3 regions of the Exiguobacterium sp. TDN 0502 genome follow, and region 2 is predicted to be linked to each of the others. Evidence: predicted binding sites of a transcription regulator. Region 2 holds the regulator's gene; each other region holds the start of a gene.
What was found. Region 2 encodes Rex, which represses fermentation and respiration genes when NADH is low (regulators of the CRP and FNR family bind a similar motif). Its sites were predicted from a motif close to TTGTGAAATATTTCACAA; they were not measured.

Region 1: ACRPK8_RS08550 (formate/nitrite transporter family protein) is a predicted target of Rex. The motif match lies at 4,432-4,449, and genes of this name have one in related genera.
Region 3: adhE (bifunctional acetaldehyde-CoA/alcohol dehydrogenase) is a predicted target of Rex. The motif match lies at 2,849-2,866, and genes of this name have one in related genera.

The regions. Positions count from the first base shown of each region.
Region 1 covers NZ_JBOZGJ010000006.1:112,538-119,100, reverse strand. The annotation lists gene thiM (hydroxyethylthiazole kinase) at 1-183, shown strand, start outside; gene thiE (thiamine phosphate synthase) at 173-811, shown strand; gene ACRPK8_RS08575 (hypothetical protein) at 823-1,266, shown strand; gene ACRPK8_RS08570 (ArsR/SmtB family transcription factor) at 1,322-1,690, shown strand; gene ACRPK8_RS08565 (CHASE3 domain-containing protein) at 1,858-2,493, opposite strand; gene ACRPK8_RS08560 (YitT family protein) at 2,681-3,547, opposite strand; gene ACRPK8_RS08555 (hypothetical protein) at 3,684-4,286, shown strand; gene ACRPK8_RS08550 (formate/nitrite transporter family protein) at 4,470-5,306, shown strand; gene ACRPK8_RS08545 (hypothetical protein) at 5,341-5,760, opposite strand; gene ACRPK8_RS08540 (aminopeptidase) at 5,859-6,563, shown strand, end outside.
Region 2 covers NZ_JBOZGJ010000009.1:111,408-124,387, reverse strand. The annotation lists gene ACRPK8_RS11065 (hypothetical protein) at 1-54, shown strand, start outside; gene ACRPK8_RS11060 (haloacid dehalogenase type II) at 101-760, opposite strand; gene ACRPK8_RS11055 (flavodoxin) at 829-1,284, opposite strand; gene ACRPK8_RS11050 (winged helix-turn-helix transcriptional regulator) at 1,390-1,710, opposite strand; gene ACRPK8_RS11045 (DoxX family protein) at 1,894-2,292, shown strand; gene ACRPK8_RS11040 (flavin reductase family protein) at 2,312-2,905, shown strand; gene ACRPK8_RS11035 (hypothetical protein) at 3,048-3,470, opposite strand; gene ACRPK8_RS11030 (ATP-binding cassette domain-containing protein) at 3,470-5,371, opposite strand; gene ACRPK8_RS11025 (redox-sensing transcriptional repressor Rex) at 5,539-6,198, shown strand; gene ACRPK8_RS11020 (twin-arginine translocase TatA/TatE family subunit) at 6,198-6,395, shown strand; gene tatC (twin-arginine translocase subunit TatC) at 6,403-7,182, shown strand; tRNA gene ACRPK8_RS11010 (tRNA-Ala) at 7,286-7,361, shown strand; gene ACRPK8_RS11005 (S8 family serine peptidase) at 7,582-11,328, shown strand; gene ACRPK8_RS11000 (hypothetical protein) at 11,457-11,615, shown strand; gene ACRPK8_RS10995 (hypothetical protein) at 11,733-12,185, shown strand; gene ACRPK8_RS10990 (hypothetical protein) at 12,199-12,708, shown strand; gene ACRPK8_RS10985 (hypothetical protein) at 12,675-12,980, shown strand, end outside.
Region 3 covers NZ_JBOZGJ010000004.1:116,776-123,338, reverse strand. The annotation lists gene adhE (bifunctional acetaldehyde-CoA/alcohol dehydrogenase) at 169-2,763, opposite strand; gene ACRPK8_RS06435 (beta-class carbonic anhydrase) at 3,100-3,651, shown strand; gene ACRPK8_RS06430 (Na+/H+ antiporter family protein) at 3,964-5,286, shown strand; gene ACRPK8_RS06425 (DedA family protein) at 5,416-6,009, shown strand; gene ACRPK8_RS06420 (hypothetical protein) at 6,069-6,563, shown strand, end outside.

The DNA of each region.
Region 1 (6,563 bases), on a different contig from region 2:
GGTTTCCTCGGTGCCGGATATTCGGCATTTGAAGCCGCGGTTCACGGCACGTTCATCATGGGGAAAGCGGGCGAGCAGGCATCCATGGCGCTAGGGCTTGGAGACTTCAAACGCGAATTGTTCAATGCCATCAGCCTGATGACGGAACAGGATTTGATGGAGGTATCCGTACATGCCAATTGATTATTCCATCTACGCTGTGACAGACCGGAGATATCACCCGGGAGTCGCCATCGAAACGGTCGTCGAAGAGGCCATTTTAGGTGGGGCGACCATCGTGCAACTACGGGAAAAAACAGCACAAGGGAAAGACTTTTTGGAGCAGGCGATTCGCTTGAAAACAGTCACGGACTCCTTTGGTGTGCCGTTGATCATCAATGACCGGATTGATATCGCGTTATTAGTAAAAGCAGGTCTTCACATCGGACAAGAAGATATTCCTCTAACGGCTGCCCGTCGGTTACTGCCGAACGCTGTCATCGGTGTATCCGTTGCAACGGTGGAGCAGGCCATTGAAGCGGAGCGAAACGGGGCATCTTATCTTGGAGTCGGATCTTTATTTGCGACCTCATCTAAAGCGGATGCTGATGCGATGTCTTACGCGACACTCGAAGCGATTCGAAAAGCTGTTAACCTTCCGTTGATCGGCATTGGCGGTATTACCGCTACGAATGTGTCTTCACTTCCGCTTCCCCTTGAAGGCTATGCTGTCATTTCTGAAATTTTTGCTCAAGAAGATCGCCGGGCTGCTACGCGACGCATGACGGATGCCGTTCAAGAGTGGCATCAATCTTTTCAGAACAGGGTATAACCTGTTCAGAGGTGATTGTATTGAAATGGCAAACCATCCGTTTTCGCGGCCATTGGATTCGCTACCGATTGGAATCGCAAATCATTCGGTTGGATAATCAAGGCATATACCACTTAGGGAAAGTGTTATTTCCACGACCGGATCGGATATCTTATGAACTGGCGCGTCTATTAAAGCAAAAGTATGAACGACGCTATAAACGTCCGCTGTACATTAAAACAAGTTCGATTGCGACGGAGATTTGGGGGCATACGCACCTAGATATCTTTTATCGAATCCTACTTCGTCTTCCGCTTCCGCGTCGGTTACGTCACCGCTACGTGAATCGTTTAAAGAGTACGAAAATCATTGATATCGGTGTACGAGCTGTGGATCAAAACCGGATTGTATGGGATATCGGTGATTTCGTAGGCGGTTGGCTGGTGTTCTGGTTAGTTCGACGACACAGGCGCTGAACTTGCAATGTCTCTTTTGCCATGGTGCAATAGAGAGAGAAACGAGGTGACGGAAATGGAAGCTCCCCGCTGTGAGACGATCGCGATTGACGAACGACGTGCTGCGGAAATCGGACAAGTCGTGGATACGATCCCGACGCCTGAAATCGGAAAGTTATTTAAGATTTTGTCGGATGCTACACGATTACGCATCGTCTATGCTCTGACAATCGAAGAAGAACTATGTGTCTGTGATGTTTCGGCATCCGTTGACTGCTCGATTGCTACTGCATCGCATCATTTACGTTCCTTGTTGAAACAAGGGCTCGTCAAGTTCCGTAAAGAAGGAAAAGTCGTCTATTATTCCTTGGATGATCATCACGTATCGTCGCTTGTTCATATGGCGATGGAGCATGTTCAAGAAGGAAAAGCCATTTCAGAATAAAAAAGTGCTGTATTCCACGCTTTAGATGTGAAACAATCCCCTATTTCGAAATCGAAATAGGGGATTGTTGGTGTATACGAATCAAGCAACAGAGAGGCTTTGGATGTGAGCTACAACAAAAGTATACGGGATATTCAGTATTAAAAGCCAAGGAAGCTCCTGCCACTTTAAAGCTGTTTGTCGGGAGGATTTGCCGGAGTGAGTCGATGAAAGAAAAAAACAGTAGCCGCAATGAGCAAAAAAGACAGAATCGAGAGTCCGAGACACATCCATTTATATGTAGCAATCAAGGCGTCCGATTGTTGGAGTTGCGATTGGAGTGTTTTATATAAGTCATCTTTCACCCGTGAAAGATCCTCTAAAATCGTTTGTGTCGTTTGGGTAGATTGCCGAGCAAGTTGTTTTGCTGCTGCTGGACTTTGACGTTCGTAGACGACGAAAACGCGTTCGATCTCAGATTCCCAAACATTGTTTCGGCGTAACAGATCTTTGACAGCTCCCGGTGTAGTCGGTGACTGGTTCAAGCTATTGCGTAAGTCATGAATTTTTGAAGTTGAAAAGTAGTACTGTTCAATATACCGATTATCTTCATACAATAGAAGACCACGAACGGCATTCGCGCGATCCCGATTATGTTCAACAAGCTGATCGACTTGATTAATCAAGGGGATGTCCCGATCCTTCATCTGCTCCGTCATCGCAGCAATCGTTCGATAGCCGGAAAAAGCGTAAATAATAGGGATGGAGGCGAATAGACTGATGAAAAAAATCAGTAAGATGCGTTGACGCCAAAGTGAGTGCATGCAATCATTCCTTTAAATATAGAGACATGTCATTAGCTTAACTACTATTGCAAAAAAAGTGAAGCCTATCCATTTTTTGAATAGGAACTAGTGTTTTTTTCAATCATTCGTGACATTAAAAGCAGGAATGTGGAGTCGCTACGAGAAGCTGTCTTAAAGAAACAAAAAAAGCGCAGTCTGACTGCGCTTAAAACGAGTACGAATGTTCCTTGTAGTTGCCAAATACCGTGTGGATTTCTGAGAACGTAACGAAGGCATTCGGTTCGACGGAAGAAACGATTTCCTGTAAACGAACGATTTCATTGTTTTGAACGACGACATAGACCATTTTTTTCGTCCGGTTCGAGTATCCACCGCGAGCATCAAGAATCGTGACGCCGCGACCGAGTTCCTGAGTGATGACTTCATTGATTTCGTCCGCCTTTTCACAAATAATGATGCATTGTTTGGAAGCGGAATAGAAACTGTAGACGGTTTGAAGTGCCTTAGCGCGGACGAAACTCATAATCAGGGCATACATGACGTGTTTCAAATCAAAAACCCACCATACTAGTACATAAATCACTAAATCCTGCATCAAAAAGATACGAGGAAGTGGCCAATTGTGAAAACGCGCAAAGAAAAACTTCCCAAGAATATCAAGGCCACCTGTAGAGGCGCCGCCAAAGAAAATCAATGCCATCGCAAGACCGGATACGAGTCCGGCGAAGATGGAAGCGACGAGCGGATCATTGAGGGATTCTGGAACGATTTGGGTTGGAATCCAGTCGATTAAAAAAGAGGAAGCCACGACGATGATGCCTGATAATAACATGAATCGTTTTCGCAAGAAGCGGAAGCCCAAAAGGAAAAGGGGGATGTTTAACAGTAATTGTGTTAATCCGATCGGTGTGTGGAAAAGTTCCTGAATCACTAATGTGATCCCCATGATACCGCCGGATCCGATATCATTCGGAGATAGGAGTAAGCTGATGTAAAGGGAATACAGCAAAGTACCTACGATTAAAAAGCTGATTTTTTCTACTCTCTTTTTCTGTGGATGTTTCGTAGTCATGGCAATGTGATGAGTGACCTCATGCTCCTCCTTCTGTGAGTATCTGCATGCAAGAGTACGCCCATATGCATAAAATTTCAACCCTTCTTATGAAAAAAAATGAAAAAGGGTGATTTTTTTTAGGAAGGTGATGAAAATGAAGAAAACGTTTTTGATTCTCGGGTGCATTCTGCTTGGTATAGTAGTCGGAATACGTTTCATGCAACCTTCAGAAGATCAGACGCCACGGTCTGTCTGGTACGACGGTGATCTCGTCGCAAGACAGGTCGGAGCGTCGATGATGAATACGCTCGCAGTCCGTCAATTAGCAGAACAATTACCGTTTTCCGCTAATTTAAAACAAGTCGAGGTCGAAGGCGATTCCCTCCGACTTGTCTATGACGTGACAGGGAAAGAACGTCGGGAGTGGATCGGAACCGACACGGGAAAGCTACAGATTGACGAACGTTTCCTAAAGGCTCGTTTATCAAAAGTATTCATGCACCATACACTCGTTCTTTTTTCGACGATTCCAGATTTAACCGCTCTGGACATTCAATATACGGATCCCTATTCCCAGGCTGATTTTACGCTCGACCGGAAAGCATTTGATGCCTACACACCGACCGATATCGATCGTGCGACGTCTTCTGCACGACGCTTCAACCGGGTCGTCATTGATGGTTATGTTCTCGATGAATCGAGACGGAAAACATTCTTTGAACGATTTACTTCCGCTCTTTCCCTTCAAAGTAATTAGTTGTATAAAACAAGAAAAGGCATTTTTCACAATCTCGACACAATGACATCGTTTACATCTCGTTCTTTTATGAAAACGATAAAACAGGTCTATTCAAGGCTTGAACATCTTTTAAGATGGAAGTATGATAATAAATGAACAAACATTGTGAAGTGTTGAACAAAAGAAAGAGAGGTTTCTACGATGAACGAGGTAGAAGCATTAGAAGGATTACGGAATAAAGCGATCAAATCAACACGTATGCTACAAGTGCGTCCGCTCGAGTACTTAGTTCGTGCCATGTTAGCTGGAATTTTCATTGGTTTTGCCATCATTTTTACCTTAAAGGCAATTAACGGTCTATATATGACGGAATCGCCTGTTGCGACACTGGTCGGCGGTCTGACATTCGGCGTAGCGCTCGTCTTGATCGTCTATGGGGGAGCGGAATTGTTTACAGGAAATACGATGTATTTTACAACGGCAACGATGCGCGGGTATACGACGAAGATGGATACGGTGAAGGTTTGGTTGATCTGTCTGATCGGAAATGGACTAGGGGGATTAGCATTTGCGCTTCTCTTCTCGCAAACCGGCATTTTACAGGAACTGGGAGCGAACAACTGGTTGTTCGCCGTATCAGAGACGAAGATTCACCATTCAACGTGGGAAATCTTTACCCGGGCCATCTTTTGTAACTGGATGGTTTGCTTAGCGATTTTCATACCAAAAAACATGAAAAACGAACTAGCTCAAATCATGATGATGATGGTACTTGTCGCCGTCTTCTTCGCATCAGGATTTGATCACGTCATTGCGAATATGGCGCTTTTCTCCATCGCTTTAGTCGTACCGCATCCTGATACGATTACGATCGCGGGAGCGATGCATAACCTGCTACCAGCCCTAGCGGGAAACATCATCGGTGGTGCTGTTTTCATGGGGATGATGTACACGTGGTTGAATAAGGAAAAATTAGAAGTGGATGAATCTCGTCAGTCGACGACACCCGTCCATATCGCGTCTAAACAAAAGGCATAAGAAAAAGCAGCTGTCACGGACGGCTGCTTTTTCTTCATTCCATATGCTGAAAACGATCAACGTCAGCAGCAAGTTCTTCATAGATTTTCTCGACGATTTGCGCATCGTCAAACAGTCCGAGGACGTTATCATCCGGTAAAGCGTCGACAGGAGACGTGAAGTAGAGTACGGCTGTCAGCAACAATTGTTCCTGCTCCGCATGCATCGAGAACTTTTTTTGATAACGTGCACGTAACATTTCAAGCAATTGTTTTAATTGGAAGTACAGAACAAGTTCTGCTTCCCGCTCGATATCGGAACTTTCTGTAGATGCGATATCCTGCGTCAAATGTGCAAGTCCGATTTCTGCTCGAACCAACAAGTCTTGTTGTGCTTTTTCATCACCGACGAGGTCGAGTGCCTGTCGATGAAAATACGTATAAGCGGATTTAAAATCTCCGGGTGTGAATTCCATGGTGATGCCTCCTTCTGTTCTCCTTCTAGTTTCGCCTTATTTCTTGCAAAATTGCAACTATTTCGTGAAAATAAAGGTACAAGAAGGGGGATTACATCATGCCAACACAAGAACAGTTACAGCAGTATGCGTCTTTAGCAGTACGTACAGGAATCAATTTACAGCCGGGTCAACAACTCGAGGTACGGGCAGGAATTGAGAATGCACCACTCGTCCGTGAGATTACGCGTGTTGCTTACGAAGTCGGGGCAACCCAAGTGTATGTCCAATGGTCTGATGATGAACTGACGAAAATTCGTTATTTCGACGCACCAGAAGATTCGTTCGATACATTTCCGGACTGGTTGAAAGCGCGTTACGACCAACTAGCAGAAGAAAAGACAGCCTTTTTATCTGTTGTCAGTGAAGATCCCGATTTATTGAATGGCGTGGATTCAAGCCGAATCGCACGTGCAAACAAAGCAGCAGGTGTTGCCCTTGCCAATTGGCGAAAGTTCGTCATGAGTGACAACGTCAGCTGGTGCGTCGTAGCGGCACCGTCTGACAGCTGGGCGGAAAAAGTGTTCCCTGATTCAAATGATCCGGTTGAGGAACTTTGGTCAGCTATTTTAAAGGCGACACGTGCTGATCAAGCGGACCCAGTGGCAGCATGGGAAGATCATGATCATAATTTGCGTTCAAAAGCGAAATTCCTGACAGAGAAGAAATATAAAACATTGCATTACACTGCACCGGGAACAGAATTGTCAATTGAATTACCGGAGCGTCACGTCTGGTTAGGCGGTGGTGGTCCGAATGCGGAT
Region 2 (12,980 bases):
GGGTTGAAAATCGATCTATTCAAGAAGGGCTACTCGCGTCTTTCCAATTACTAATCCATGAAAACAGCGGATTCCTAAACAGGAGTCCGCTGTTGTTCGTTCATTGCCATTCGGTGATACCGGTCAGGTCGTCGTAGATCCGGTCCGGGTCGAGGTTCAATTCCTCGACGGGAAGCCCGTTTCGGTTAATCCAGGCGGTTTTAAAGCCGAAACTTTTCGCCCCGGTGATGTCCCAACCGTTCGAGGACATGAAAAGGATCTCCTCGCGCTTTAGACCGAGTGTATTTAAGGCGTGCATGTAAGAAGCAGGTGCCGGTTTATATTGTTTGATGTCATCGACACTGACGAGATGTTCGAACCGGTCGGCTAAGCCTGACTGTTCGATCAGCGGGTCGAGCATATCATGGGAACCATTCGAGAAGACGATCAGGCGCTTATCCGCCATCGTCTCGAGAACGGAGCTGACTTCTGGGTAGACATCAAGTGTCAGATACGTTTCCATGAGAGTCGTGATCTGCTCCTCCGTCACATGGAGTTTCAATTCGAGTAATGCGTAGCGGAGGGCATCTTGTGTCACTTGGCTGAACGGGACATATTGTCCGTTCAATTGTCGGAGGAAAGAGTACTCTAGTTGTTTCTCCCGCCAGCGTTTGCTGATCGCCTCTCCGTGTCCCGGATACAGCTCTTCTGCTTGTTCTTTGACGGAATGGACATCGAATAATGTACCGTAGACGTCAAAGACGAGTGCTTGAATCGTCATAAAACATTCATCTCACTTTCATAAAGTCTGTTTTAAGGATTCCCTTACGTAGTAAATTCAAACGATACTTATGAATGGACCTGTTGTAAAAAATGATGGAATGTCTGTGCGAATGTACGACAAGCGGCTTGTTTTTCTGGAGTGTTGGGATCAAACTCGATCTTCAAGCCATCCGTGACGATCGTCGCACCGGCTTCTTTTAATGCGTCTTCAATTAAATCAACGGCTGCGCAGTACTTCGGATAATCAAGATCCCCCGAACCAAAAGCAGCAGCTGGTATCCCATCTAAGGATTGTTCCCGGAGCTCCTCAACGAAATCTTCTGCTTCATACGGTAAATCACCGTCTCCCCATGTATATGAGCCGAGTAATAGACCATCAAAACGTGATAAGTCCTCCCCGACGAATTGATCTAGTTCTGTGATCGTCACGTTGACCTCATGTTGCTCAAGTTCCGTTTGAATGATCGAGACGATGTCTTCCGTATTACCGGACATGCTGACGAATCCAATCGCGATATGCATGCATCTTCCTCCCTTCACTGTACCTCTCTACTTTAATTGATAATGATTATCAATGTCAAAGGGCATATAAAAAAGCACCTTCCGAAGAAGATGCTTTTCTATACATTAGTCTTGTAGTTCGGCCCATTCCTCAATCGAACGAATGACCGGTTCGAGTTGGCGCCCTTTGTCGGTCAAACTGTATTGAATCTTAATCGGACGATCGGGAATGACAGTCCGGATGACGATGCCTTCCGCTTCGAGCTCCTTCATACGTTCCGTGAGCATACGACCTGATAATTCGGGAATGGCATCTTGAATCTCATTGAAACGGCATGTCTTCGTCAACAAGTGACGTAAAATCAGACCTGTCCATTTCTTACCTAAGATTTCAAAGGCATGTTCGACTTTGGGACAAAGAGCCGGTTGGATTGCGACTTCTTCCATCAGCACTCATCCTTTCTATAGTTGTAGTATACCCGCTTCTGCTAAAAAAATCGAATCATTTTACTTAATGTAACAAAAAGAACTAAAACAAATCTATTTACTTTTAGTAAGTGATGAGATATAGCCTGTTTATCGAGTTACTTAAAGTAACTTAAAAACATTAGGTAAAAGGAGAAGAGAACAATGATGGATACAGGACTTTTAATCATTCGTTTAATCATCGGCTTAACATTTGCTGCACACGGGACACAGAAATTATTTGGTTGGTTCGGCGGACACGGCATCGCTGGAACAGGCGGCTGGTTCGAATCGATCGGCATGAAGCCAGGGAAGGCACTCGCGATTACGGCAGGTCTTGCTGAATTGATCGGCGGCTTATTGTTTGCAGGAGGTCTGTTTCTCTGGATCGCAGCGCTCCTCATCATCGGATCGATGCTTGTCGCAATCGTCAAAGTACACGGTGCGAATGGTTACTGGGTGACGCAGAACGGGTACGAATACAACATGGCATTGATCGTCATCGCCCTTGGTGTAGCGATGATCGGTGCTGGAGACTATTCACTCGCTGCACTCATCGGGTGAGGAAAAAGGTGGGTCATTCATGAAGTTCGAGGCATCAACGCTTAGTGCAAAAGACAATTATAAATTACTGATCGGAAGCATCATTCCGCGTCCGATTGCTTTTGTGACGACACAAGGAGAAGACGGGACGGTAAACGCTGCACCCTTTTCATTCTTTACGGTCGCATCAAGCAGTCCACCGCAACTCGTGATCGCCGTTCAACGGACGGATCAAGGACAGAAGGATACGGCGCGTAACATCCTGACGAAACAAAGCTATGTCATCCATATCGTCAGCGAAGAGATCGTTGACGCGGTCAATGAGACAGCTGCACCACTCGCTTACGGTGAGAGTGAGCTTAAGCGGACGGATCTAACGCTCGTCGATAGCGATGCGATCGACGTACCGGGCATCGCGGAAGCAAAAATCCGCTTCGAGATGCGCTTGACGCAACACGTTGAGCTAGAAGGTGCCGATCTTTTGATTGGTGAAGTACTGCGCTATCATGTCGCGGATGAACTCGTCGAGTCGTTCCGGATCGACGCGGCAGGATTAAAAGCTGTTGCGCGTTTAGCGGGGAATGATTATGCGACGATCGGAAAGACGTTTACGATTGCCCGACCGACAGAATAATAAAAGCATGAATGTTTGATGTATGGTCAGATTCACTTTGACGACCAATGTTTACATGAACAGTTAAAGAAAAGGGAGTTGAGAGACCGGACCAGATTCCGGAATTTCAACTCCCTTTGTTCATTAGGTTGCCAGTCGACTTTTAAGGTTGCGGATCGACTTCGTTCGAAGAAGTCTCAAGTCCATGTCGTTTACTTCCTTGATAACCATCTAAGAGGTAAAAAACGATGGCCAGTGCCCAAATACCGACACAGCTGATTAAAAAGGCGACCAGTGGAGAAATACTCCCGTAATAGGCCAGAATCATCGGATCATTGAGTTCGACGAACAATTGAGTCGTCAGAAGTGTACAACATAATCCGGAGAGCAGGCTGACAAGAAGACCGCTCCACGTCTGGATGACCAGTCCGATCATACAGGAAATAAGGATGAACAAAGGATAGACGGCATTCAGAGCATCCGGACGGATGAAGGCGGACACGTAGTCCGCATACATCGGGACGAAATAAAGGATGCCGGATAGCAGTCCTTGAATCAAGTTGATGAAAAAGCTTTTCGTTCGCATCAGTGTTGGTTCTCCCATCGTTCCATCAATTCGAGTAGATCAACATCAATCTGATCCCGCTCGGCAGACAGCGCCGTCGCTTTCGGAATATCATTGAAGACTTCCGGTTCACAGAGTAACTGTTCGATTTCCGTTGAACGTTGTTCGAGTCGTTCAATCTCCTGCTCAAGCTGTTCGATCTGTTGACGGCGTTTCTTTTCTTCCTTCTGTGCCTCTTTATCGATCGTCTTCGATGCTGTGACTTTTGCGGCTTTCGCCTCCTCGGCTTCAAGGCGGGCAATCTCTTCTTGTTCCGCCTTCTTCTCCGTATAGTACGAATAGTCACCGAGATACTCTGTCACACCGGTCTCGCTCATCTCGATGACACGGGTCGCGATCCGGTCGATGAAGTAACGGTCGTGGGAGACGAACAGTAGCGTTCCTTCATAGTCGACGAGGGCATTTTCAAGGACCATCTTCGAATCCAGGTCCAAGTGGTTCGTCGGCTCATCGAGGACGAGGACGTTCGTTTTCCGGAGTTTCAGTTTTGCGAGTGCGAGACGTCCGCGTTCGCCACCGGATAACTCGTGGACGATTTTGAAGACGTCGTCACCGCCGAACAGAAATTGTCCGAGGACAGAACGGACTTCCTGTTCGCGCATCAGTGGCCATTCGTTCCAAATCTCATCGATGACACGATTCCGGTCATTGAGCTCTGCCTGCTCTTGATCGTAATAGCCGATCGAGACGCCGGTTCCGAAGCGGAAATCACCGAACAGGGGACGAAGACGTCCGACGAGAACTTTTAGGAGCGTTGACTTCCCGATTCCGTTTGGTCCGACGAGGGCGAGGGATTCGCCGCGTTGCAGGCGGAACGTAATGTCTTTTGAGACGGCCTCTTCGTAACCGATCGCCAGCTGGTTGACTTGCAGGACGTCGTTCCCGCTTTGTTTTTCAATCGGGAAGGACAGGACCGTACTGCGTTCATCGCCATCTGGTCGATCGAGCCGCTCGACCTTCTCGAGCCGCTTCCGGACACTTTGGGCACGTTTTGTCGTCGTCGCCCGGGCGATGTTGCGTTGAATGAAGTCCTGCATCTTCGCGATTTCTTCTTGCTGCTGTTCGAACTGTTTCATTTCCTGGTCATATAACGCTGCCTTTTGCTCCAGATACTTCGTATAGTTCCCGGTGAACTTACGACAGATGTTACGCGAGAGCTCGTAGACGACATTGACGACCTGATCGAGGAAATACCGGTCATGCGAGACGATCAGGACGGCACCGCGGTAGCCGCTGAGATAACTCTCGAGCCAGGCGAGCGTATCGATATCCAGGTGATTGGTCGGCTCATCGAGAATGAGGAGTTCAGGTGCTTGCAGGAGCATCTTCGCTAAGGCGAGACGTGTCCGTTGACCACCGGATAACGTCTGGATCCGGCGCGAATAATCATCCGGATAAAAGCGCATCCCGTGCAGGACGGAGCGGATATTCGCTTCAAACTGATAACCACCGGCTTCTGAGAAGTCATGTTGCGCTTGATCGTATGTCTTCAGGAGACGATCGTAAGCGACCGGATCGTTCAAGATATGCTCCATGCCCATCTCGATCTCCATCCGGCGCAGTGTCCGTTCTTGCTCCTGCAGATGTTCAAAGACGGTCAGCATCTCGTTCCAGATCGTCTCATTCGATTCGAGACCACTGTCTTGCGCGAGATAACCGATTTTGACGTCTTTGCCTTTCATGATGTCACCGGAGTCGTGACTGAGTTCACCGGCAATGATTTTAAGCAAGGTTGATTTACCGGCACCGTTTCGACCGACGAGTGCGATCCGGTCGCGTTCTTGTACTTCGAGTTTGATATTTTCTAAAATCGGCTCGACGCCGAATGATTTCGAGAGTTGGTTGACTTGTAAGAGTATCATTTCCATCCATCCTTCCACCCTTTAGTCTATCACGAACAAAAGCACGCGGTCCTGCGGAATATATTATTTGTGACTCTATGTGAAGTGGTTTACAATCAAGGAGAGTAGAAAGCTTTTTGCAAAGATTTGGGTGCCACGATGGATGTGGCCGAAGGGGGAACTGCAGGATGAATGGACCAGACACAAAAATTCCACAAGCGACAGCAAAACGGTTGCCGCTATATTATCGTTTCATCCAAAGTTTATACAATTCAGGTAAGCTCCGCGTCTCTTCTGCTGAGTTAAGTGAAGCGGTGAAGGTTGATTCAGCAACGATTCGTCGCGATTTTTCCTACTTTGGGGCACTGGGAAAAAAGGGCTATGGATACAACGTCCAACACCTTTTGACGTTTTTCCGGAAAACCTTGAATCAAGATGAGGTGACGAATGTCGCCTTAATCGGGGTCGGTCATCTCGGAACAGCGTTTGCAAATTATAACTTTTTAAAGAATAATAGTACTCGGATAGTCGTTGCGTTTGATGCGGACGAAGAGAAGGTCGGAACAACGACGCATGACGTTCCAATCTATCATGTTTCGGACATGAAAGAGCAAATCGAAGCGAACCAGGTCGATGTCGCCATCTTGACGGTTCCGTCCCAGTTCGCACAGTCAGTAGCGGATGAGTTAGTCGAGTATGGTGTGACAGGCATCCTGAACTTTACGCCTGCACGATTGAACGTGCCGGCAAGTGTCCGGGTCCATCACATCGATTTATCGATCGAGTTGCAGTCGTTAGTTTATTTCATGAAGCATTATTCGCAATCAGCTGAAGGAGTGAAATCATAATGGAAAACCTTATCCCGCTCACACTAGGTATCGGACCTGCGAGCATCGGATTAATCGCAGTCGTCGCGTTGATCATCTTCGGACCGAAGAAGTTACCGGAGTTCGGTCGTGCTGCCGGTCAGACATTGAAAGAGTTCAAGAATGCCACAAACGGCATCATGGACGATGATAAAAAGGACGAACCGAAAGAGAAGTGATTGAATCATGGCGGTTGATCAAGAACAAAGCATGACGTCGCACCTCGACGAACTGCGAAAGCGGATCGTCTGGTCGCTCCTCATCGTCGTCGTCCTGTTCGCTGTCGCGTTTCCGCTCGTCCGACCGCTCGTCCGTTTCCTGCAAGCGGATTTAAAAGAGCTTGGTATCGGCTTGAATGCTTTCAACGTCGCAGATCCTTTAATGTTATATTTAAACCTCGCGTTCATCATTGCGCTGATCTTAGCGTCTCCGTTTTGGATGTACCAACTCTGGGCGTTTGTCCGTCCGGGACTGTATGATAAGGAACAAAAAGCAACATTGACGTATATTCCGGTCATCTTCTTTCTGTTTTTGTCCGGAGTAGCCTTCTCGTATTTCTGGTTGCTACCGTTTCTGCTTGAAGTCTCGACGGATCTCGGGAAGGAACTTGGCATCGAACAAGTCATCGGGGTCGAAAACTATTTTAGTTTCTTGATCCGGTTGACGATGCCGTTCGGTTTATTGTTCCAGCTGCCGGTCGTGACGATGTTCTTAACACGTCTTGGTCTTGTGACGCCACATCTCATGCGGAAAAATCGGAAGTATGCCTACTTCGCATTGTTCGTCGTTGCGGCATTGATTGCCCCGCCGGACGTGACGTCGCATTTGATGATCTCGGTGCCGTTATTCGTTTTGTATGAAATCAGCATCCTGATTTCTGCGCGAACGTATAAAAAGGTCTTGATCCTTGAACAACAGGCAGAGCTTGAACGACAGGCGGATATCATGCGTGAATTGAATAAATGAATCGTGAATTCCTTCCAAATCGTGGAAGGAATTCTTTTTTCGTGAAAGCGTTATTTTTATATTGATAAAGTAGTTAGTGATGCGTATACTAAAGATAATTCATGGGGGCTTAGCTCAGCTGGGAGAGCGTTTGGCTGGCAGCCAAAAGGTCGTCGGTTCGATCCCGATAGTCTCCACCATCTTCATACATCCAACCCTTCGAGCAATCGAAGGGTTTTTGTTTGTTTCCAGTTAAATTCCTCATAATATAATATGGTATGAAAAAGAAATAAATTAAAAAAACAGACAAAACTAAATTGTTTATTCCCATTAAATTCATTAAACTAAAAATACAGAATTTTCGTTTAACTGTTTTACCATCATTTTATTATGGTTTTTTAGAAAAGGAGAAACGAAAGCATGAAGAAGAAGATTGCGCTTATGGCGGCCGTCCTGATGACGTCCTCCAATTTAGTCAGTGCCCAAGGTGCACTGTCGTCGCAAGACAAAGCGAGCGGGCAAAAGCCGCAAGCACTCTCACTGAAGAAGTCAGGGCAGGAAAAAGTCTACAAGCAGTCGGATAAAGTCCGTGTCGTCATCGAGATGGATCAGAAGCCGGCAATCCAGATCGCACAGGCGCAAAACAAGCGGTATAGCACATTGAGCAATACCGAAAAGGAATCGATCAAGGATCGTCTCGTCAGCGTTCAAAAAGCGGTTAAATCAGCGATCGCTAAAAAAGCGATTCCCGTTACCTATAAAGAAAGCTTCACGACCGTCATTAACGGATTCAGTGGTGAAGTGAAGTTCGGTGATATTGAAAGCATCAAACGACTTGCCGGCGTAAAGGATGTACATATTGCGCATGAATACGCGCGTCCAGAAGTGGCGAAAGCTGCAAAACCAGATATGTTGTACAGCAAGGATCTCGTCCATGCTAAGGAAACATGGCAGGATTACGGATTCAAAGGGGAAGGAACTGTCGTCGCCGTCATCGATACGGGAATTGATCCGTCGCATAAGGACATGGTTTTAAGTCCAGAGACGAAGATTGATTTAACAGCGTCAAAAGTCGAAAGTGCTAAAGAAACAAAAGGCTTAAAAGGAAAGTACTTCACGGAAAAAGTACCGTACGGCTATAACTACGCCGACCACGATAGCGAAATCCGTGATTTAGGTGCGGGCGCGTCGATGCACGGGATGCACGTCGCGGGTACGGTCGGCGCAAACGGGGATGAAGCGAATGGCGGCATCAAAGGAGTTGCACCGGAAACACAACTGCTTGCGATGAAGGTCTTTGGTAATGATCCAGGGATGCCATCGACATTCAGTGATATCTATATTAAAGCAATCGATGACGCGATCGCTCTCGGCGCGGATGTCATCAATATGAGTCTCGGTTCGACGTCATCATTCGTCAATGCAGATGATCCGGAACAACGCGCAATCGTCAATGCGATGAACAACGGGATCTTATGTGCGATTTCTGCCGGTAACTCGGCATTCGCCGGTCATGGTGCCGGTAACCCGTACACAGCAAACCCGGATATCGGTGTCGTCGGTGCACCAGGATTAACGAGTCAGGCACTCCAAGTCGCATCGCTCGAAAATACAAAATTGACGCTTGAAGGCATGGCGCTGACGATCGACGGGCAGGATGCCGGTTATTTGGCCTACCAAAAACAGGATTCACCGAATCCGATTGCTGTCTTTGATAAAGAGCCGAAGGAAGTCGTATATGTCGGTGACGGTCAAGAAGCGAACTACGCTGGTAAAGACGTCAAAGGGAAAGTCGTCTTCGTCGTACGTAACGGTAACTTCAACTACAGCATGATCCAAGCAGAAGCGGAAAAACAAGGGGCAGCAGGTGTCATCATTCGTGGTAAAGTCGATCACGGCGATTACGTCAGCATGGCCCTCAACAATCCGACAATTCCGATGGTGACGCTCAGTCTCGCGGACGGGAACGATCTTGAAGCAAAAGCAAAAGAGGGCAAGGCAATCACTGTCACGTTCGATGGAAAAGCAGTCTCCGCCGATAATCCGGTCGCAGGACAAATGTCTGACTTTACGTCTTGGGGTGTCACACCAAGCCTTGACTTCAAACCAGAAATCACAGCACCTGGTGGAAAAATCTACTCGACACTTAACGATAACGAGTATGGCGTCATGAGTGGAACTTCGATGGCGGCACCACATGTCGCTGGTGGAACGGCACTCGTCATGCAACGGATCGCAAAAGACTTCAAGGTTAACGGTGCGACACGCGTTAAGCTCGCGAAGAATATCTTGATGAATACGTCGCGTCCGCAACTTGATCAAGGAAAATACAATGCTCAGCAAAACACAGGCAACTTCTACTCCCCACGTCGTGAAGGCGCGGGACTGATGGACCTGCGTGCTGCCATGAAGACGCCAGTCGTCGTCACGGAGACGAAGTCAGGTGAAGGGAAGGCGTCCTTGAAGGAAGTCGGCGAGAAGTTCACGTTTACGCTTGATTTGAAAAACTACAGCAGTGAAAAAGTGACGTATAAGCTAGCGGGAACCGTTCAATCGGATCTCGGTGCGGAAGGGTCGAACTTCTTAGAGGCGAACGGAATCTTCAAAAAAGGAACGATCGGAACAGTGGATGCAAACACGGGCACATATCCGATCTCATTCGCAGTCGGCTCGAAGAAAGCAAGTTCGGTCTCGATCAATCCGAAGAGCTCAACGAAAGTCAGTGTATCGGTCGATCTGAAGGATACAACGGACTGGGCAAACGAACTTCCGCTCGAACAAGTCTTTGAGAACGGCTACTTCGTCGAAGGCTTCGTCCGTTTGATTGATACGAAGAGTAAAAATCCAGAACTGACGGTTCCTTACGTTGGCTTCAAAGGAAAGTGGGATCAAGCTCCGATTCTAGACGCACCACTGTACGATGAAGACAACACGTTCTACGGATTGACAGGTCTAGCGACTGAAGTGAAGGATGATTTTGAGTTCCTCGGCGCGAACGCTGCTGGAGACGTCGTCGCAAACAAAGTCTCGTTCTCACCAAACAACGATGGTAGCGCAGATGAAGCTTTCCCGATCATCTCGTTCCTTCGTAACGCGAAAAAAGTCGAGTACTCGATTCTTGACCGGAATAAAACAACGCTCCAGAAGCTCGATATGCAAACGGACGTCGTCAAGAACTACTACGATAGCGGTTCAGAGGACGGATACACACCAGTCACAAGCGCTGCTTGGGACGGAACGATCAACGGGAAACCGGTCAAGGATGGTCTTTACTACTACAAAGTCAAATCCGTGATCGATTATCCGAATGCAAAATGGCAGTCGAACCTATTCCCAGTCTATGTCGATACGAAAAAACCGGCGGCAACCGTGAAGTGGGATGCTAAGAAATCAATGCTCTCGTGGACAGCAGGTGACCAAGGAACAGGTGTCGCGTCATACGATATCCTCGTCAATGGTAAGAGTGTCTTGAAACAACCGCTTGCTGCAACGGAAAAAGCGTATACGTTGACCGATCTTCCGGAGCGCGCGAAGATTGCCTTCGTCGTGAAGGATTATGCCGGAAACAGTGTGAAAAAAGACGTCAACACGACGGGTGTCGATAAAGCCGTACCAAATGTTCAAATCGATACACCGGTCGCACTTGGTCTTGCGACATCAAAAGTCATCAACATCGCAGGTCACGTCTCGGATGAGTCAGGCATTAAATCGTTCAAGATTAACGGTAAATCTGTCAAACTGCGCTTTGATGCGGCGCAACAGAACTATGCGTTCAGCCATGACGTGACGTACACGACGGATGGCGTCAAGTCATTCAAGGTTGAGGCGTACGATGGTAAAGGAAATCGTATAGCGTTCAACCGTCAAGTCATCATCGACACAGAATTACCGACGATTCGCGTCACTGCACCAAAAACCGTTTCAAGCAAAACAAAAACAGCTGAGATGAAGATCGTTCTTCGCGATAACTACAGCGAATTACGCTTTGACTTCAACGGGAGTGCGGAATACCGCCGGACGTTCAAAGAGCCGTACGTCATGAAAGCCTTCAAGAAGACGATCACGAAAAAAGTGACGCTCAAAAAAGGAAAAAACACGTACAACTTGAAACTGAAGGATCTTGGTGGACACGTCGTTACGAAAACGGTCGTCATCACTAAAAAATAAGTGAACGATGAACAAGCCAGGCGGAAATCCGTCTGGCTTTTCGTTGTGTGTAGAAGCGCTTTGAAGGGTTTATCAGACGAATAGAGGGGGAATTTTAAGAACAGAAACAAGTCAGAGGGGGAACCACCATGAATCCGTTCACGACCTTAATCGCCTTCATCGTAGGGTGTCTCGTCTTATACCTCGGTATCCGTGACCGAAACGGTTGGCTGATCGGTGTCGCGATGATACCGCTCGCGATCGTCGCCTACAGCGTCATCTATCTGATCATTCAGGTCAGTGCGTAGACGTTTTTGAATTACGTCCTACCATTACGGTAGGACTTATTTTTTTGGAAATATCATCAATCGTGAAACTCACGGACTAAAATGTAAGTATATGACAGTATAGAGAGGTGGATGATCATGGAACACGTACATACACAAACGGATGCCTTGGCAGCGCTGTACGAAGAGATGCATCAGAAGACGAAGACCGGCATGTGGGTCATGCTTGCGGCATTCTTAGCGCTCAGTAACACGCTCGAGAAGCCAGTTTACGCGATGATCGTCCCATTATTGTATTTTGGCTATGACATGTTCGTACAACGGAAGCGGTTCGCGCTTGTTGCGGAATATACATCACAGGCTTCAGCAAGACGTCTCTATCAGGTACATGTGCTGATCGGCATCTTACAGTACGGAGCGCTTGCCGGTCTGATCGTTTGGGCAGCCGATCGACCAGATACGTCTTTCTTAATTGGTCTAATCATCATCGTCATCCCGTTTTACTGGATCTGCAGAAAAACGCTAGAGTATATCTCACGAAAGATTGACCCAACGTACATATCGGAACAAGAAATCCACAAAGCCCGCTAAAGGAGACGATGTCATGCAAACGGCTCGAGAAGAACGTCTACAAAAACTCGCCCTCGCGTACCGGGACGTCGAATGGCTCGGTACACGCTGGTACTGGAACGTGCTCTTATTCATAACAGTCGGCATCCTGATCGAGTGGACCGATATCTCCTTGTTGATTTTGACGATTCCAGCCCTTTTTCTCGGTTCCGATTTTCGCTACCAACTAAAAAAACGAAAAATTCTAGAAGGTTATCTCTCAAATGCACAAATTCGCCGGCAGTTTCTACTCCGTATCGGCAGTCATGTTCTGCTGTACGCCATCTTGACGGTCGTCATCACCCAGACGATCGAGGGACCGTTCTGGCAGATGCTTGTGGCAATTTTTGCGATCTTAACACCGCTCTATTTCATCAGCGAATGGATCATCCGACGCGACGGGGCACGTGATCCCGATTATATCAGTGACAGAGAAGTAGCCCGCTTCGTCAGACAGAAAGGAACTTCGAAATGGAACACGTATTCGAGCGACAAGCACGTCTGAATGTAATGAAACGACCGGTGCGTATCGTCACCTATGTCTTTTTAATCCCTGGACTGATTTTTGCTGTACCTGCTTGGTTTGTGCCGGCGTTGGCATCCGTCTTTAGTCAGGTCATATTCTTTTGTCTTTGCGGAATTGGAGTCGTTCGGGAAATCGTCCGGCTACGACTCATGAAGTCCTATTTAACACCATCTATCTATCAACAGACTGTTCAAAGGGTCGCTCGCCTGACAATCATCGGTTATGTCGTAGCGTGGTTGATCGCCGTCGTC
Region 3 (6,563 bases), on a different contig from region 2:
ATGTCTGATGTTTGAATATTCCTGCTACAGCGAAACCAAAAACATCAAATTCATTCAACAGCCATTATATCCAACTTTTTCTTTGAATGTCTCCACTTATTTCCAAAAAACCGACTTCTCACAGTGAGAAGCCGGTTGAACGATCAGGTGCCATGGTATTTTTCTCTATTAGATGCCTTCGTATGCTTGTTCCATGATCGACCGTAATTCAGCAACAAGCGGCATCTTTGGATTCGCTGTCGTACATTGATCCTCGAAAGCATCAACTGCCATCTTGTCGAGTTTTGCCTCGAAGTCTGCTTTTTGAATGCCTTGCGCCTTGAATGACATCTTGATGTTGAGACGTTGTCCGAGATCGGCAACGGCTTGAATGAGGGATTCGACCCCTTGTTCCGTCGTTGCTGCCGGAAGACCGAGGTAGCGTGCGATGTCGGCATAGCGTTCATCGGCTACGAATGATTCGTATTTCGGGAATGCTGCTAGTTTTGTTGGACGTGACGCGTTATAGCGAATGACGTGTGGCATCAGGATCGCATTCGTCCGTCCATGCGGCGTGTGGAACTCCCCACCGATTTTGTGTGCGATCGAGTGGTTGATGCCAAGGAAGGCGTTCGCGAATGCCATCCCTGCCATCGTTGACGCGTTGTGCACTTTTTCGCGTGCTTCGGCGTCTGATCCGTTCGCATATGCTCGTGGCAAGTACTCAAAGATCATCTTGATTGCTTTCAGTGCCAGTCCATCCGTGTAGTCGTTCGCAAGCACCGAGACGTATGCTTCTGTTGCATGCGTCAAGACATCCATTCCGGTATCAGCAGTGATCGAAGCCGGAACGGTCATGACGAATTCAGGATCAACGATTGCGACGTCTGGCGTCAACGCATAGTCAGCAATCGGATATTTGACGTTTTTCTCTTTATCCGTGATGACGGTGAACGGTGTCACTTCTGAACCCGTACCTGACGTCGTCGGAATCGCGACGAACTTCGCTTGACGACCGAGTGCCGGGAATTGATATGCCCGTTTGCGGATATCGAGGAATTTTTGACGTAAGTTTGAGAACGTTTCGTTCGGTTGTTCGTAGAAGAGCCACATCCCTTTCGCAGCATCCATCGCAGAACCACCACCGAGAGCGATGATCAAGTCTGGTTTGAAGTCACGCATCGCTTGGGCACCCGTCTGAACAGTCGTTACGGATGGATCCGGTTCGACTTGGTCGAAAATTCGATAACTGACAGACTGTGGCAAGTTTTGAATCACTTTATCAGCATATCCGAATTGCACCATCGTTGGATCAGTGACGATCATGACGCGTGAGACGTCAGTCATTGACCGGAGGTACTGAACAGAGTTCTTTTCGAAGTAGATTTTTTCAGGAACTTTGAACCATTGCATGTTCACGCGTCGTTTCGCCACCTTCTTGACGTTGAGTAAGTGTTTCGCCGTTACATTCTCAGATACAGAGTTTTTCCCGTATGATCCGCAACCGAGTGTCAGTGATGGTGTCAACTCATTGTACAGATCACCAATCCCACCATGAGCAGATGGACTGTTGACGAGGATTCGGCAAGCCTTCATCCGGAGTCCAAATGCTGTCATCAAGTCATCGTTCGTCGTATGAATGACGGCTGTATGACCGAGACCACCGATTTCAAGCATCTGTTCGGCAATCGTGAACGCTTCTTCAGTTGAAGCGACGCGGTACGCACCGAGGACGGGACTGAGTTTTTCATGAGACAGTGGTTCTGCTGCTCCGACGTGTTCAAGTTCCGCGACGAGCATGACCGTCGTTTCCGGAACGTTGATTCCCGCTTTTTCTGCAATCCATGTCGCAGGTTTCCCGACGATGTCCGCGTTGACGGCACATGTATCGGTCTTGATGACGAGTGCTTCAAGGCGTTGTTTTTCTTCCGGTGTACAGAAGTAACAACCGAGTGCTTCCATTTCCGCCCGGACCGTCGCATAAATCTCTTGATCGACGATGACGGCTTGTTCAGAGGCACAAATCATCCCGTTATCAAACGTTTTTGAGAGAACGAGATCGCTGACTGCCCGTTTGACTTTCGCAGATTGTTCAATGTAGCACGGAACGTTACCTGGTCCAACACCGAGTGCCGGTTTCCCCGTTGAGTACGCTGACTTGACCATTCCGGATCCGCCTGTCGCAAGGACCATCGCGATGTTTTCATGGTTCATCAAGACTTTCGTTGCTTCAAGTGACGGTTCTTCGACCCATTGAATACAGTCTTTTGGTGCCCCGGCTTTGACGGCTGCGTCACGGAGTGTTTTTGCTGCTTCGACGGAACACCGTTGTGCCGACGGATGGAATGCAAAGACGATCGGATTCCGTGTCTTGATTGCAATCAACGCTTTGAACATCGTTGTTGACGTTGGATTGGTAACTGGTGTGACACCACAGACGACACCGACCGGTTCAGCGATATATGTGATGCCATTCTGGACATCTTCTTCTAAAATCCCGACCGTTTTTTCATGACGAAGACTATTGTAGATGTACTCTGTCGCGAACATGTTTTTTATCATCTTATCTTCAAAGACACCGCGTCCTGTCTCTTCTGCTGCGAGACGCGCAAGTTCGACGTGCCGTTCGAGTCCGGCAAGTGCCATATCCCGGACGATCGTATCGATTTTTTCTTGATCGAATGTCAGTAATTCCTGTAATGCACGTTGTCCTTTTTCAACGATTTGTCCGATTGCTTGTTCGACGGGTGTTGCCGTCGATTTTGTTTTTTCTTTCACAGCCATGAGTGGTTTCCTCCCTGTCGTGGAACGAATCTGAGTTTGATTTGCCAACCATTATGTCAGGAATGCCAAGCTGTTTTTCAATAGTTTGTGCTTTCCTTCACAAATCAATCATAACCCCTTTTTCCTGTTTTGTGCATGACCATCCTGTGAATTCCCTCACACCATTGATAGCGTTTACATCTATTGTCCGGTCTACTTTTCTGTCATTCCGTTCTAGACACGACAAGCTGTGTGATTTATCACACCCCGCAGTTTCCTGACTTGATAGCCGTTTCGTCATCTTGTATTCTGATATGGGGTACATATTAAGAGCTACCACTAAAGGAGGACACTTGAATGTCAGTCGTACAGGAAATGCTAGCCTTCAACGAGCGATTCGTCGCCGAAAAACAGTATGAGCAGTTCGTCTCGGATAAGTTCCCGGACAAAAAGGTCGTCATCCTGACCTGCATGGATGCCCGTTTGACGGAGCTTCTCCCACATGCCCTTGGTCTGAAAAACGGGGATGCGAAAATCATCAAAAATGCCGGCGCTATCCTATCGCATCCATTCGGTTCCGTCATGCGCTCGATTCTCGTCGCATTGTATGCCCTTGGTGCTGAAGAAGTCGTCGTCATCGGTCACCATGACTGCGGCATGAGCACGATTGATCCTAAACACATGATCAGCGAAATGAAGGATCGGGGTATCGACCAACAGATTCTTCATACCCTTGAAGTATCCGGTGTTGATTTGAATCAATGGTTGCGCGGCTTTACGTCGGTTCAAGAGAGCGTTGCCCATTCGGTCAGCCTCGTTAAGAACCATCCGCTATTACCACCTGGAACGAACGTCCATGGACTCGTCATTGATCCGGGTACAGGAAAACTCGACGTCGTCGATTGCTAAGCACTCTCTTATAGAAGAAACGCAAACAGAGTTCAGTATTTTTTTAGGTCTCAGCCTAATAACAACGTGTCATTTTTCTCTAAACGGAGAAGGATGGCACGTTTTTTCTTAAGCGTGAATTTCATTGATCAAAACGCTTCTCACTTCATGCTTCGGGGTATAACAGAATGTAACTTCTTGCGGAGAGCTAAAAAGCGTATCATTCATCTTTTGATTACGAGGTCAGACTTTTACTCTTGACAGCATTCAAACATGGCTGTAAGATACTTTAGTATAGTGCAGTGATAACAAAAGAAAGTGTGGTTTTACCGAATGCTAAACGCCGTATTATTTGCCGTCTTTTTACTATTCATCTTAGCGATCTTTCGCGTCCACATCGTGCTCGCGATGGTCATCAGTGCGTTTGCCGGCGGCCTCGTCGGTGGTATTGATTTGACGAAAACAACCGAAGCGTTTGCCGGCGGTCTTGGTGACGGGGCAGAAATCGCTCTCAGTTACGCGATGCTCGGTGCCTTTGCCGTCGCCCTTTCCAAAACAGGGTTGCCGGACGCTCTCGCTCACGCCTTGATTGCGCGCTCTCGCGGTAACGCAAGTGCTGCCTCCGTCAAGAAACTAAAAGGATTCATCTTGTTCGCGATTCTGTTACTTGCGATCAGCTCGCAGAACGTCTTACCGATTCACATCGCGTTCATCCCGATCATCATTCCACCGCTTCTCGGTTTATTCAATCAGTTGAAGATGGACCGTCGCCGGATTGCGATCATCATGACATTCGGTCTCGTCACACCGTACATGTTTTTACCGATCGGATTCGGTGATATCTACCTCAATCAGATTTTGCTGAAGAACCTCCAAGCGAACGGTCTGGATACAGCAGGTGCTTCCGTCATCCAAGCGATGGCGATTCCGGCACTCGGGATGGTCACGGGTCTGTTGATCGGTCTCTACACGTACCGGAAAGAACGGACGTACGAAATGCGTGATATTGCACCGGACGATTATGAGATTCCGGTCATCACAAAAACAAAATTAGCTTTAAGCGGCGTCGTCGTCATTGCGACTTTACTCGTTCAACTGCAGACGGAATCGATGATTCTTGCCGCGACGACAGGATTGATTCTCTTCTTGTTGCTTCGCCTTATCCGCTTCAGTGAAGCAGATGACGTCATTACACGTGGTATGCGGATGATGTCGTTCATCGGCTTCGTCATGATTTCAGCGAATGGGTTCTCGAACGTTTTACGTGAGACAGGTGATATTGAACCACTCGTTGAGAATTCAAAAGCCTTGATGGGGGATTCGCAACTCGTTGCCGCGTTCGTCATGCTCGTGATTGGTCTCCTCGTCACGATGGGCATCGGGTCAAGTTTCTCGACCGTTCCGATCATCGCCGCCATCTTCGTTCCGCTCTGCATCCAGTATGGGTTCAGCTTAGAAGCGACGATTGCTATCATCGGAACATCCGGTGCACTTGGTGATGCCGGTAGTCCGGCATCCGATTCGACACTCGGTCCGACGAGCGGACTAAATGCGGATGGTCAGCACGATCACATGCGGGAGACGGTCATTCCGACGTTCCTGCACTACAACATTCCATTGATCATCTTCGGTACGATTGCTGCGGTCATCTTATAAGACGAAAAATTAGACAGATTCGCCACCTTAGCGGATCTGTCTTTTACATGGTCTCCGTTTTTTTCCTTTTCATTTTGCTGACGATTCTCTAAAATAAAAGAATGAATTGAATTGAAGGAGTTGTCTTACGTGTTATCACAAGTCGTCAACCAAATTTTATTATCGCTTGCCGATCTCGGATATTTCGGTATCGCCCTCGGGTTGATGATTGAAATCATACCGAGCGAAATCGTTCTCTCTTATGGTGGATTCATGATTTCTCAAGGAACAATCGGCTGGCCGCTTGCCGTCGTCGCTGCTGTCATCGGCGGATTGCTTTCGCAATTGTTCTTATACTGGTTCGCTCGCTACGGGGGGCGTCCGTTGATCCTGAAATACGGAAAATATGTTTTGATTACGGAACATCACTTAGACTTAGCAGAGCGCTGGTTCTTGAAGTACGGCCAAGGCGTCATCTTCGGTGCCCGCTTCATCCCGGTCGTTCGCCATGCGATTTCGATTCCGGCTGGTCTTGCGAAGATGGATCAGACAAAGTTCTCCCTGTATACGATCCTCGCCATCATCCCATGGTCGATTCTATTCCTATACCTCGGTGAGACGCTCGGCACGAACTGGCGCTCCATCAAAGAGGTCGCTGCACCCTATACGAACGGTATCTTAATCGCTGCCGTCGTCCTGATCGTTGTTTACTTCTTCTACAAACGTCGCCAACGATCGGTTTAATACCATAAGCAGTCTGTCTTTTTGACGGACTGCTTTTTTAACACACAGGAGGTCCTGCCATGCTCACTTACCCACTCGCGCAATTCCCGTTACGTCGTCTGACCGCTTCCTATCGTGCCGGTCGTTTGATTGCCACTGGCATCAGTGCCGATGGACATATCTTAATCGTTGAAGAAACGACCGATGAACTAGAAAAAGAACCGATATTATCAATCCATCAACTGAAAGACGAATGGCGGAAGACAACGATCGTGCCGAAAGAAGAAATCGATTTTTCGCTCATCGACTGTTTTTCAGACGGACGTCTTCTACTCGTCGCTTCCCGGTGCGATGATGATGTGGACGGGACCTGGTTACCGAATGCTTTCATCTATGATCCCCAAGGAAATTTGCTGGATAGCTTTTGCTTGGATGACGGCATTCAAAACATCCAAATCGATGAACAAGGGTGGATTTGGGTCAGTTATTTCGACGAAGGCGTTTACGCCGATGCGGTGACGAGTTCAAACGGCGCATTCGGTCTTGTTGCGTTCAATGACAAAGGCGAAGTACAG